DNA from 4 places in the Lysinibacillus sp. NPDC058147 genome. Region 2 is predicted to be linked to each of the others. Evidence: riboswitches for the same ligand, from Rfam matches in the RefSeq annotation. Region 2 holds a riboswitch; each other region holds the start of a gene.
The links. A riboswitch is a leader RNA that binds a small molecule or an ion and turns the genes downstream of it on or off. The one in region 2 is predicted to bind cobalamin.
Positions count from the first base shown of each region.

Region 1: it holds a riboswitch for cobalamin, as region 2 does, so the genes downstream of both, ACFVT8_RS17725 (hypothetical protein) here and ACFVT8_RS07945 (ABC transporter substrate-binding protein) in region 2, are expected to answer to the same signal.
Region 3: it holds a riboswitch for cobalamin, as region 2 does, so the genes downstream of both, nikA (nickel ABC transporter substrate-binding protein) here and ACFVT8_RS07945 (ABC transporter substrate-binding protein) in region 2, are expected to answer to the same signal.
Region 4: it holds a riboswitch for cobalamin, as region 2 does, so the genes downstream of both, cobT (nicotinate-nucleotide--dimethylbenzimidazole phosphoribosyltransferase) here and ACFVT8_RS07945 (ABC transporter substrate-binding protein) in region 2, are expected to answer to the same signal.

Region 1 is NZ_JBHVUJ010000006.1:111,840-115,052, forward strand. Features, by position in the region: gene ACFVT8_RS17715 (hypothetical protein) at 1-13, shown strand, start outside; gene ACFVT8_RS17720 (ABC transporter substrate-binding protein) at 2-964, opposite strand; gene ACFVT8_RS17725 (hypothetical protein) at 966-1,508, opposite strand; cobalamin riboswitch at 1,769-1,969, opposite strand; gene ACFVT8_RS17730 (hypothetical protein) at 2,187-2,735, opposite strand.
Region 2 is NZ_JBHVUJ010000002.1:518,657-521,869, reverse strand. Features, by position in the region: gene ACFVT8_RS07950 (GTP-binding protein) at 1-1,201, opposite strand, end outside; cobalamin riboswitch at 1,381-1,566, shown strand; gene ACFVT8_RS07945 (ABC transporter substrate-binding protein) at 1,734-2,735, shown strand; gene ACFVT8_RS07940 (precorrin-3B methylase) at 2,788-3,213, shown strand, end outside.
Region 3 is NZ_JBHVUJ010000004.1:396,206-399,418, reverse strand. Features, by position in the region: gene nikA (nickel ABC transporter substrate-binding protein) at 1-1,379, opposite strand, end outside; cobalamin riboswitch at 1,668-1,860, opposite strand; gene ACFVT8_RS14670 (DUF1572 family protein) at 2,003-2,539, opposite strand; gene ACFVT8_RS24575 (hypothetical protein) at 2,710-3,213, opposite strand, start outside.
Region 4 is NZ_JBHVUJ010000003.1:158,088-161,300, reverse strand. Features, by position in the region: gene add (adenosine deaminase) at 1-760, opposite strand, end outside; purine riboswitch at 826-924, opposite strand; cobalamin riboswitch at 1,213-1,390, shown strand; gene cobT (nicotinate-nucleotide--dimethylbenzimidazole phosphoribosyltransferase) at 1,504-2,559, shown strand; gene ACFVT8_RS10320 (trimeric intracellular cation channel family protein) at 2,667-3,213, opposite strand, start outside.

The DNA.
Region 1 (3,213 bases), on a different contig from region 2:
ACTATTTAAATAACTCAGGGTATACTGCTTTTGCTATTAACTCAACAGCTTCGCCAATACGCGGACCCGGACGGTTTGAAATATCAGTATCTATAGAATAAACCGCTTTATTTTGAATGGCAGTGATTGAACTCCATCCATCACGAGAAAGAATTTCTGCCGTTGGGTTTTTCACATAGTTTACTGTTGTTAAAATGACATCTGGATTTTTCGCAATAATATCTTCCTCAGATACCTTTGCCCAACTTTTGAGGTCACCAAAAACGTTCTTAACATTTGCAGCATCTAAAATCTCTTGTTGGAATGTTCCAGAACCAGGTGTATATATGTCTGGCTTCGGACTTATTTCTAAATAGATATTTTTTGGTTCTTTCACATCTTTAACTTTTGCTTGGACTTCTGCAATTTTACCTTTAATATCATCATTTAACTTGTCGCCTTTATCTTTGATTCCCATAACCGTTGCGATTTGTTGGATATCCCCGTACACATCATCAAATGTTTTAGCCGATTGAATGGCAAACACTTTAATACCTGCATCTTCGAGACCTTTTAAGGCATTTAAATTTTCTTCATCGCCCCCAGTTGTATAGGCAATAACGACATCTGGCTTTAGGGCTAAAATACGCTCACTATTAAATGTTGTAGAAGTAGAGACGCGCTCAATTTTTTGCGCTTCTTCTGGATACGTATCATACTCAGTTGCACCAACGATTTTATCCCCCACACCTAGAGCAAATAAAATTTCTGTATTACTTGGTTGCAATGAAACAATAGTTTTAGGTGCGGTAGCAAACTCTACTTCTACACCACGGTCATCTTTAACTTTATAGCTAGTTTTCTCAACTTGTTGATCTTCCTTAGAAATAGTGCCTTTATTAGTATCCTCTTTAGTGCCACAGCCAACTAATACGAGTGCTAACATTAGCACAGAAAGCCATTGAAGCTTAAACATTTTCTTCATTTCATTGATTCTCCTTTTTCTTTTTCATCGGGTATGACTTACTAATAAACGGTATTTCAGCAATACCAGCCTGCTGATTTATAAAGACAGCCATTACAAAAAAGACATTGGCTAGTAATCCTAAATAATCAAAGAGAATAGTAGGTACTTCCCGTTCTTCAGATACTTTGTGCAAAACGCGATATGATTTTTTCGCCTCACTACGGCATAAATGTAATACGGTAGCAGCCTCTGTTCCTTGAGGTAATACAAAGTTCTGTATTTCCTCCCTTACATGACTTACATAAAAATCATAGCGATCACTGAGCCAAGTTAAATCGTCTTCGGTTACCGCCAATTTACCTCGGACTGAGCCATTTACATGGTAAGCCATTGGTAAAATAGCTAGCAAATCATCTGCTACTACCTCTACCGTTTCCTTTTTTACCGCCGCTAAAGCGACGCCAATATGTGTTGTAAGGCAATCCGTTCGAATTTCAAAATCTACCGTTGATGCCTTTTCACGCATAAATGGATAACAAGAATAACGTGCATCTTTTTTCAAATCTAAGTCCCCGCTTTCCTTCGTGAAAAATTCTTACTTTATTAATTTCGTCTTGATGTAATTGCCGTCCGGAGACTTTATCTTCATTTGAATGAAGATAAACATACTTTTTTGGATTTCATCAGGTGAAATATAAGTGCACATAAAAAAAACGTTGTTTCCACTCCTAAGGAAACAACGAAAATAACATAAAAATTGTCGCATAGATACGACATAGCCTATGTATTTGCCGCATATTCTCCTAGCTTCCGAAGAGTTATCTATACGTTCAAACAAAGGTCGGTCTCCTGGCTTGTACAGTTTATTCAATCACGTTGTGAGTCATAAAAACCTTCCCATCAAATAATTCGACAGTGGTATATCTTTATGATTCCTGTACTTACAGTTGCGGAAACAGCTTCGGTTTTTCACCGAATTCCCGATTATGCTATAGTTCAGCACCCTTATTCTGCAAGAATTATTCACTTGTAAAGCAGTTTAACATAGATTGATAGGAAAAAATAGCTGTGGAATTTGAATAAACAGATACGATGGATAACAATCAAGCATATATTAACTTTTGCACGCGGATATTTTCACTGCCCCATGGTACTGATAGTGGAGTCGTTTTACTTTACTTTTTCATACTTTATAAAGCTTAACGAAAGTTTTGCGCAAAAAATAGACATTTCATAACTTTTAACGGATGGCATTCTTATATTTCTTTTTGTATTTAACATCCCTCTCTTCCTCGATTAAACGTTGTGCAATCTCTAGTAATTTTGGGTCATTCGTTGCATCGAATAGCTTTTTAAAGGATACAATAATATCATAGCGTATTAATGTCGGATGTTTTTCGTCTAAGCATATTTGAAACCTTTTCGCCAAATAGGAAACGACTAAATCTCTTTGTACCTGCCCTGCTAAACCTATTCTCCAAATTGCTTGTAAAGTATGCCTCGCAGTCACTGTTTTTTCATCATACGTTACGGCCCAAATCTTTAAGAAGTCCTCTAATACTCTTTCTTCAGGATCACTTTTCGCTGCCAATGCGCATAAAAATTGTGCAGCACTTGCACGCACATGTTCGTTTTTGTATGTAAGAGCCTGAACAAGTTGTTCCCAAACTGAATATGTCCAATCAACTGGTTCCTGCATGATTTTCAATAATTCTTCGTATGATTTGTATTGTATATCAGGGTCACGCTCTGTTAAATTACTAAAAAGTTGCAAAATCTCTTTTTCCATGATTCATCCCTACCTTTATTGTTTCAGAACGTTAATAATGGTGTACTTATAAGTGTTGTCTTGATTTCTATTATTCGTTACTTTACTACTACGTAATTAAAGTCGCAAATGATTTTAATTTTAAAGCAAACCCTCGTATTGTATACTTCAAAATTATCAGAAATGGGTCACAACATGCAAGGGAACGTTTCTTTCAGTTATATAATAATACATTTTACACGTTAGCTTTATTATTAGATGTGTCATACTTGATGGCAATCATTATATGGATAAACTAGTAATATTCCTTCTCCTGGTCCTATTATCATTTTAGTAACTAGGGCTATAGTAGTAAATATATCTACTTATGTAAATTTATTCATCCTAGATGTTATTTTACTCATTATTCGTCGAGTAGTCGACCCTAAATTAATGGATTACCATATCGGTTGCGTGTTGGGTTACTCTCATGATTTTAAATATAGCATTGGACTAAGTA
Region 2 (3,213 bases):
CGCTAAATGAAATGTCTAGCGAGAAGCGTTTGTTTAGCACGTCGATCAGAACTTCGAGTTGGATGACACCCATAATATGTACATGAATTTCTTGAAATTTTTCATGCCACAGCACACGTAAAGATGGTTCTTCTGCTTCAAGTGTGCGGAAAATTTTTAATACTTCCTTTATATGTTGATCGCCTTCATATTGTACTTTTGCCTGTAAAGTCGGTACTAATTCATAGGGCTTCGGGTTACTTGAATAACCAATGATATCTCCGATGTTTCCCTCGCTAATCCCTTTAACTGCGAAAATCTCTCCAGCTTCTACTTCTTGAGCGGTATCATAACGGCTACCATTGTATAGGCGAATTTCAGTCACTTTTTCTGTTGCATCTCCAAAGAAAAATTCATCTCTCACATGCAATGTGCCCTGCAATGCCTTTAAAAAAGTTAAGCGTTGATGTCCATCATGACGAATTTTAAACACCTCACCTTGGAACGGGGCATCATTAAGAAAATTTGTTTCTGTAAGTAGGGGAAGCTGAGCTAGAAATTCTTTTATCCCAATATCTTTCAAGGCAGAGCCAGAAAAACATAGAAAGGCCTTTTCCTGTTTAACCATTGTTTGTAAATGAGTAAGGGAGCTAGAGCTATCCAATGTCTCATTAAGAAAAGCATCCAGAAGCTGTTCATCACGTTCAGCGATCCACTCCATTATGTGAGTTGATACAAAGTCGGGGCGGAGCGGTTCATCTACGAACAGTACATCCTCAGAGCAATCCTTTTGAAGCTGTGCCATAACGGTTTCAACATCTGCACCTTCACGGTCAATTTTATTGATAAAGAAAAAGGTTGGGACGTGATATTGGCGTAAAAGTTGCCACACTGTTTCGGTATGACCTTGTAGTCCTTCAACTGCACTAACAATTATAATGGCATAATCCATAACCCGAATGGCACGTTCCATTTCCGGCGAGAAATCGACGTGTCCAGGTGTATCAATTAACGTATATGTATCGTTTCCAATCGTCATGCGACCTTGCTCCGCAAAAATCGTAATGCCCCGCTGACGCTCCAGTTCATGGTTGTCTAGAAATGTATCCTGGTGATCCACTCGTCCACGGGCTTGAATACTGTTTGTATGAAAAAGCAACTGCTCAGAAAATGTTGTTTTTCCTGCATCTACGTGTGCGAGTACTCCAATTGTTACATGCATAAAAAATCCTCGTTTCTATTAATTCATTTATCAACATTGTAACAGAATTGGAATGAAAAATATTTCGTTTAAAAATCGTTAGTGTTTATGTCGGAATAGTGTTAATATATTTATGATTATAATTTTTTAATATTTTCGGAGATTGTGAATCTGCTAATCTTTCGATATCAATTACAATTAAATAAAAACGACGTATTGGTGCAAATGATTTTGTCATTTGCTTAAAAGGGAAATCGGTGCAAATCCGATGCTGTCCCGCAACTGTAAATGGGGAGTCTATACGAGATGCCACTGTAGCAACACTATGGGAAGGCGTATAGATGATGAACCTAAGCCAGGATACCTGCCAATATATATTTTTTACTTAAACCACGAGGATGGAGATAGTGAACGGTTGAAGAACCTTTCTTTCGCTATGCTAACCTCTTGGAAACAAGGGGATTTTTTTATGCCCTTTTCTAGAAACCTAACTCGGGAGCAAAGAAGTCTAATGATTTCTTTTTATATATTTAACAACAAAGGAGAAGAGGACATGAAGAAATGGAAGCACGTATGGCTTGTCTTTGTAATAGCATTGATCGCTGTACTAGGCGCGTGTAACGCAAAGGACAAACCAGAATCTGCAGCAAAAGGTGAGAAGGTAGAGCCATCACAAGCTGCAACGACAGAAATAACAATTGAAAATAATGGAACAACACAAGTATATAAAGAAGCACCGAAAAAAGCGATTAGCTTAAATCAACACGTAACAGAAATTATGTTGGCTTTAGGTTTAGAAGATTCAATGGTAGGGACTGCATACTTAGATGATAAAATTTATGAGCCTCTACAAGCTGCCTACGATAAAGTACCTGTATTAGCTGAACAGTATCCCACAAAGGAGCAGGTTATTAATGCTGAGGCAGACTTTTTATACGGTGGTTGGAAAAGTGCCTTTGGAGAGAAAGGTGTCGGTACACCTGAAGAACTTGAGGCATTAGGGATTCACACATATTTACATACTGCCTCAAATATGACGAAACCTACTTTAGATGATATTTTCACAGATATTCGAAATATAGCGAAAATTTTCCGCGTTGAGGATCGTGGTGAAGTTTTAATCGAGAAAATGACAAAAGATGTAGATGAAGTACGTGCAAAATTACCACAAGAAGGGAAAGAACTGCGCGTATTAGTGTTTGATAGTGGTGATAAAGATGTCTTTACTGCTGGACAAAACTTTATGAACGAGCTTGTAACGATGGCTGGCGGTAAAAATATTTTTGGTGATGTTGAATCCGGTTGGACTACGGTATCTAAAGAGGATGTAGTAGAACGAAATCCAGAAGTTGTTGTTGTCGTTGATTACGGTGAAACAACGGCGGGAGAAAAAATAAATTTCTTAAAAAATGATCCAGCCTTAAAAGAAACGGAAGCAGTAAAAAATGAACGATTTGTAATCTTACCGCTTTCTGCTGCGTCAGAAGGAGTTCGTGCTGCAGAAGCCATTCAAGTATTAGCAAAAGGCTTCTATCCTGATAGCTTTAAAAACTAAAAAAATCTGGGCTAGCGTTTTGCTAGCTCCTTTTTCATAAGGAGAAGTATTTATGAACGCATTCCGTACGAATATACCGGACAAAACCTTTGAAAAGCTAAACAGTAATGGAGATTTTACACGTCTTGCCATAAGCCCAGGTATTATTAATAAGCATTACACTCCCTTACAATTTCAAACAATAGCGAAGGTTGTAGGGGAAATAGGTGCAATCAAATACTCAGCCTCTTACAGCATATTATTATCTATTCCAACAGTAGATGTAGCAAATACTATTGAGGAGTTAGAAGAGGCTGGTCTGTATGTGGCAAAGCAAGGGCCGATTGTGTCGATGAAGGCTTGTGACTTTTGTGATGGTGATAAGATGGAGGCAGCACCGATTACTGAACAGCTATATCATTCAATAGAAGGAATAACAGTCCCTACAAGATTACGCTTAAACGTCAATGGCTGTGCCTCTGCCTGTTATAATGCGGTG
Region 3 (3,213 bases), on a different contig from region 2:
CCTAATTTCGCTTCATAAACGCCATTTGCATTCAGTGTTGCTGATTCGTTTGCGAAGCTATGCGGGTCTGTTGGTGGACCATTAGTACGCCAAAAATTAATATCTACTTGATTATCCATCAATTTTTGGAGCCCTACCATAACATCAGCGCCTTCAAGATTTAGTTGGACGCCTATTTTTGCTAATTCTCCTTGCATTAATTCTGCCATAGGTTTTTGGATGGCATCTGTTGCAATATAGATTAAATCTAGTTTAAGAGGTTGCCCATTTTTAGAACGGATTTTATCACCTTTTTGTAATGTCCAACCTGCTTCATCTAATAACTGCTTGGCTTTTTCTGGACTGAATAGGATTGGTTTCAAATCAATATTGGCATACGGAATAGCATCCCAAAACAGTGTATTGGCAACTTTTTCTGTACCATGGGTAATGCTCTCAACCATTTGTTCTTTATTAATAGCGTATTGAATAGCCTGACGTACTTTTAATTCTGCTAATGGACCAGATTGTGTATTAAATAGCAATGCACGTGTAGATAAAGGTTCAGATATAGCCGTTTTGTATTTACCGCTATCTTTTAAGAAAGTGTAGTTATCTAAGCTAATAATGCCACGGCCATAAATTAAATCTAATTCTTCATTTTCAAATGCCAGTGACATAGATTCTGAATCAGGAATAATTTTCACTTTTACTTTGTCCACCAGTGGCTTTTCACCCCAATAATGTTCGTTGCGGCTAAAAATTGCGGATTCATCTTTTTTGTATTCGGTTAATACCCATGGACCTGTTCCAATCGGAGCTTTTATTCCTTTATTAGTTGCATCTCCCTCAGGGAATCCGTTATCCCCTAAAAAGCGGAATGGTCGAACAAACGCCAGTTCGTTTAATACAGGGTAATATGGTTCATCTAACTGTAAACGAATTGTATAGTCATCTTTTTTCACAACATCTACAATATGATTCACCATCCCCATCCAGGAGTGTGTTTCACGATCTGCTAAAACTGCATTAAAATTACGAATGACATTATCTGCATTAAAGGCTGTCCCATCAGAGTATTTGACATCTTTTCTAAGATGAAATATGTAAGTTTTTTTATCGTTGGAGATTTCCCAACTCTCTGCTAATTTCGGCGATATTGTCCCGTCATCGTTATATTCTACCAATGATTCATACACCATTGCTTGGGCAGTCATTTGGTTTGGTAGATAAGTATGCGGATTTAATGGCCCTATATCTAGTGGCCAGCCAATTGTTATCATTTTTCCTTCGTTATCTTTTGTTGTACTTCCATTACCTTCATTCGAGCTTGAACACCCTGCTAAAATGATTAACATCAGCAATAGAATGAAAGGTAATAAATTCTTTTTGAATAACATTATTTCTGCTCCTGTCTATTTATTGGTGCTAGAAAGACACAAAATACTTCTAATTTAAAACTCATAGCATTCGGGGAACGCCGCTAAAAGTGTAAATTGCGCCGCTAACTAAGCATATGAAGCCGCTAAAACCCGATATTCCGCCGCTAACCTTATTCGCACCTCACTTTGATGTAAACTACTATGTTTAGAAAAAGGCATAAAAAAATCCTTATTCAAATATGAATAAGGATAGAAAAACTCATCATTAAAAGCCTTCCATCCATCTCCCTATCTTTCGTAGCTCTACAATGAATCTAACTACAAGCAGGCATTCTGGCTTATGAATCTTCATTTTGCTTCACCTTCCCAAGTACTTACTCAGTGGTATTTGAAACAAAACTCCTCATTTACAGCTGCGGGACAGCATGGGATTTACACCCATTTTCCTTTTAATTGAGTGAAAAATTATTTCACTCAAACTTGTAATGATAATTATTAAATTTAGTAATAAACATAACATGCTTCAAAGACACACGTCAATTTTATTTTCTGAATATAATAAAGTTTTGAGATATTTAAAGGCTTTATTATAGTATATTCCATCATAAAAGCCATCTCACACTAGTGAGACGGCCCCATTTCTATTGTTGATGTTTTTTTACCATAGACTCTGTAAAAGCCTGAGATTGACCCTTTGGAATACTTAATGTTTGCCAATCAGTGCCCCTTAGTTGCTTTGCGATGTAAACAATTTGACCGACATGTTGTGAGTAGTGGGACATTTGTCTTTCGATAGCATCTATCACGGAATGCTGTTCTCCTCTTATCGTTACAAACCCTTGTAAATCAGCTTCCGTTAATCTTTGTAAAGCATTTAAAAATACTTGCCATCCCTTTTCCCATACTGTTATAACCTCTTCTTTTGTCTGAAGGCTATCAGTAAATTCATCATCACGATTTCTCGTTGCTTTCTCGCCATCTGTCGTTAGAAAGTCAGTCCATCTCGATATCATATTGCCACTAACATGTTTTACGATAACGGCAATGCTATTGGATTCCTCGTTAAAAGCCCAGTGTAGTTGTTCATGATCCAATTGTGAGAGTGTTTTATCACCTTGTTCTTTCACACTTTTAAATCTTTTTTGAACTACATTTAAATACGTTTGCGCTACCGTCATTGTTGAACCCCCATCCTCTTTTCTACTATTTTAATATAGACAGAATGAGATGTGCCAATTTGGTAACTAGTTGGTGACAAAAATTAAGTAATACTTACTAGAGGGTTTTAATCACCACTAATTTCTAAGCCTTCACCAATCGAGCTTTTACAGTCAGTTTATCTTCCACCTTATTTCTTTGCTTTCCATGAATTTAAGTGTGGGATAAATTCTCTTACAAGAGCAACCATTTTTTCTTGTGCTTCCTGTTGATCACCATTTAATTGATAGCCTATTTGATATACATAGCCATTATAATATGTATAAAACTCATTGGCTCTTGTATTCATTTGATAAATGCGCTTGTCTGTATCATTATAATTATAATATACATACGCGAAAAATTTATCTGGTGTCATCGCACGATAATACAAAGGATTCATAAAATTCAAACCTACATTCGTGATTTCCCCTGAAAAGTGCTGACTATCTTCCGTAACGTTATAGTTTCCTAAAGGATTATGATTTACATTTGTTACCGTCAAATTAATATATTGACGATCCACTCCAGTGAGAGACTTTTCTTTATAACTAAACTGAAATTGCTTTTGCAGGGTACCATCTTCCATCTCTGACGTTATAGCATAGACCTCCTGTGTATTTGATTTAAATGGAAGATTTTCAGGATCTATTAG
Region 4 (3,213 bases), on a different contig from region 2:
CTTTCGTTTGGACATTACTTGTTGGACACATTTCAAGCACTACCTGTCTTTCTTTTACAATCTTATATGCCTCGGCACAATCTTTAATAAATACTCCGTGTCCTATTCTTTCAGCACCCAACAGTTCAACAGCCTCTAGAACGTTTTTACCAATTCCTGTTTCACCGGCATGAATAGTGACTCTGTAGCCATATTCTTTGGCTAAAGCGATTGGATCTACAAATTTTTCACAAAAGCCTTCTTCTTCAGATGCACATAGGTCAATTGCCACTACACCTTCTCCAAGGAACTTTTTCCCCTTTTCAACCACCTCGAATGCACTTTCAACAGACATCGTCCTCATGCAAGACAGGATTATATTTCCCTTTATTTCGTAACGGCTTTCAGCGTCCCTCATACCATCTATAACAGCTTGAATAACTTCTTCAACACTAAGACCTTGTAGTGTGTGAAGTAACGGGGCAAATCTGACTTCTAAATATTTCACATTTTCTCTTGCTGCATTCTCAAATAGCTCAAAAGTAATTCTTCTTAAGTTCTCCTTAGACTGCATTACTAAATTAGGAAGAGAAAATCTTTTTAAATATTCATCAAGGGATTCACATTCTAACGGAGCAATCAGCTCCTTTTGTAGTTCATCCTTATCAAAAGTAGGTAACTGAATGCCTTCCTTCTGTGCAATATCGATAATAGTTTCAGCCCTAAGGCTTCCGTCCAAATGACAGTGTAGTTCAATTTTTGGCAATGCTAAAAAGTTCATTATTGACCTCCTGAAATAAATGTTTAGATTAAAATACAAAAAAATTCCTGACCACAAAGAAAATACAAGTATTGTACTTTCTTCGTAATCAGGAATTTCGGTTCCTGGTAGAGACCCCCAAACCATATTATTGGGGTTATACGAAATATTATTGTTTTCATTTACGATTTTTAATATGATAATAGAAAAATTTCGGGTTGTCAACATGATCTATAAGGATATTCAGGATGTCTTGTAATCTAACAATTTCTACTACCACTTCTCGAATGAAAATTTTTTAGATATAGAAATGATTGATATCCAAAATTCTCTTTGCCAGAAGATGTTTAAAATTAATTGTGGCAATAGATGTACTTCAGTTCCGTATCAGTTTATAACTCATATCATTGGAAAGAAATATACAATTTCACTAATATATTGACACAAAAAACACTTTGTCGTAGATTTAAAGTAATTGCATAAAAGCATTAGGTGCCCATTGCGGGAGAATAGGGAATAAAGTGAAAAGCTTTAGCGGTCCCACCACTGTAAAAAGGGAGTTTCATAGAGAATGCCACTAGCATCGTTCTGGGAAGGTTCTATGAAATGTTGAAATTGAGCCAGGAGACCTGCCTATCTGCTTCGGTTATATAGACGATGGAAAAGTCTGTAGTTTATTTGTTATGGAATAAACTACAGGCTTTTTATTTTTTCTCTAAATCATTCTTCGAGTAACAAGGGCAAAAAAGAAAGGGGAAATTTTCATGCAATTATTACAACAAACGATTCAAAACATTCAAAGTGCTGACAATAAAATGATGGAGAAGGCAAGGGAACGCATAGATGCACTTTGCAAACCTCCTGGAAGCTTGGGCAAACTGGAGGCACTTGCTGTACAACTATCCGGAATAACAGGAGACCTATTTCCTGCGATTGATAATAAAGCGATAATTGTCTGTGCAGCAGATCATGGTGTTTGTGATGAAGGGGTAACACCTAATCCACAAAATGTGACGGTCTTTCAAACATTAAATTTTCCTAGAGGAGGAACAGGAGTCTGTGCTATCGCAAAAATTACAGATGCTAAAATTGTCACAGTAGACGTTGGTGTAAAAGAAGATATTCCACATGATGCTGGTGTTATCATAAAAAAAATTAAATATGGAACGGACAATATGGCAAAAGGTCCTGCTATGTCAAGGGAAGAAGCCATTCAATCCATTGAAGTAGGAATTGAGGTAGCAACGGAAGAAATCAAAAAAGGAATCAATGTACTCGGGACAGGTGAAATGGGGATTGGTAATACGACTCCAAGTGCTGCAATATTATCGGTTCTTCACGAATGTCATCCAAATGAAGTGACAGGCTTTGGTGCAGGAGTAGGACCAGGGGGGATAGCACATAAAGTAGAAGTCATTTACAATGCTATTGCATTAAATAAACCAAATCGTGATGATGCTATTGATATTCTTGCAAAGGTCGGTGGATTAGAAATAGGCGCTATGGCTGGAGTGATACTTGCCGCAGCTGCACATCGTAAACCGGTTGTTATTGATGGCTTTATTTCTACTATTGCTGCACTTATTGCATACGAACTCGAACCCAACGTAAAAGACTATATCATTCCATCTCATGCCTCTGAAGAACCAGGTGCAAAAATTGCTGCTGAAATGCTCGGAGTTGAACCAATGCTACAGATGAATATGCGATTAGGAGAGGGCTCTGGTGCAGCTTTAGCCTTTCCTATTTTGGACGCAGCTTGCTCTATGATGAAAAATATGGCTACTTTAGAAGAAGCTATGTTGCTGTTGAAAAATTAACTTTAGTCGCTGCTGTGGATGCACGGAGTTTGAGATAAATAAGGAATTTATAAATTCGAAACAAGCCCAAATCTGATATTTGGGCTTGTTATTATGCAGCAGTATAGCTATGCTCGATTCAACCTCCGCAACGGTAAACGCCATTTCTTCATATATGAAAGTATTCTTAATACTGTGATCACACCAAATAATACATATAAAAAGAGATCCCCTGAAAATTGTTGAAGTCCGATGATAAGCCCGGCTAGTGCTGCCCAAACACCATAGACTTCATCACGGAGGACTAATGGTTGTCGTCTAGCTAATAAATCACGAACAATTCCACCACCAGATCCTGTTAAGACAGCAGCTACAATAACGGCACTAATAGGCATATCAAGCTTGACTGCATAAAGGGCACCCTGAATTGCAAATGCCGATAACCCAATAGCGTCAGTGAAATTGCCCCAGCGATGCCAATGCTGAATAAGTCGGTGTGGAAATAAGAAAAAAATTGTTATGGCTGCAATGGCAATTTGGAACATCATATCCTGCCCCCACAGTGTTGTTACAGGTAAACCTATAAGTAAGTTTCGTATAGCTCCACCACCGAAAGCAGTTACGATACCGAGTATATATACACCGAATATATCGTATTCTTCCTCCATTGCAATT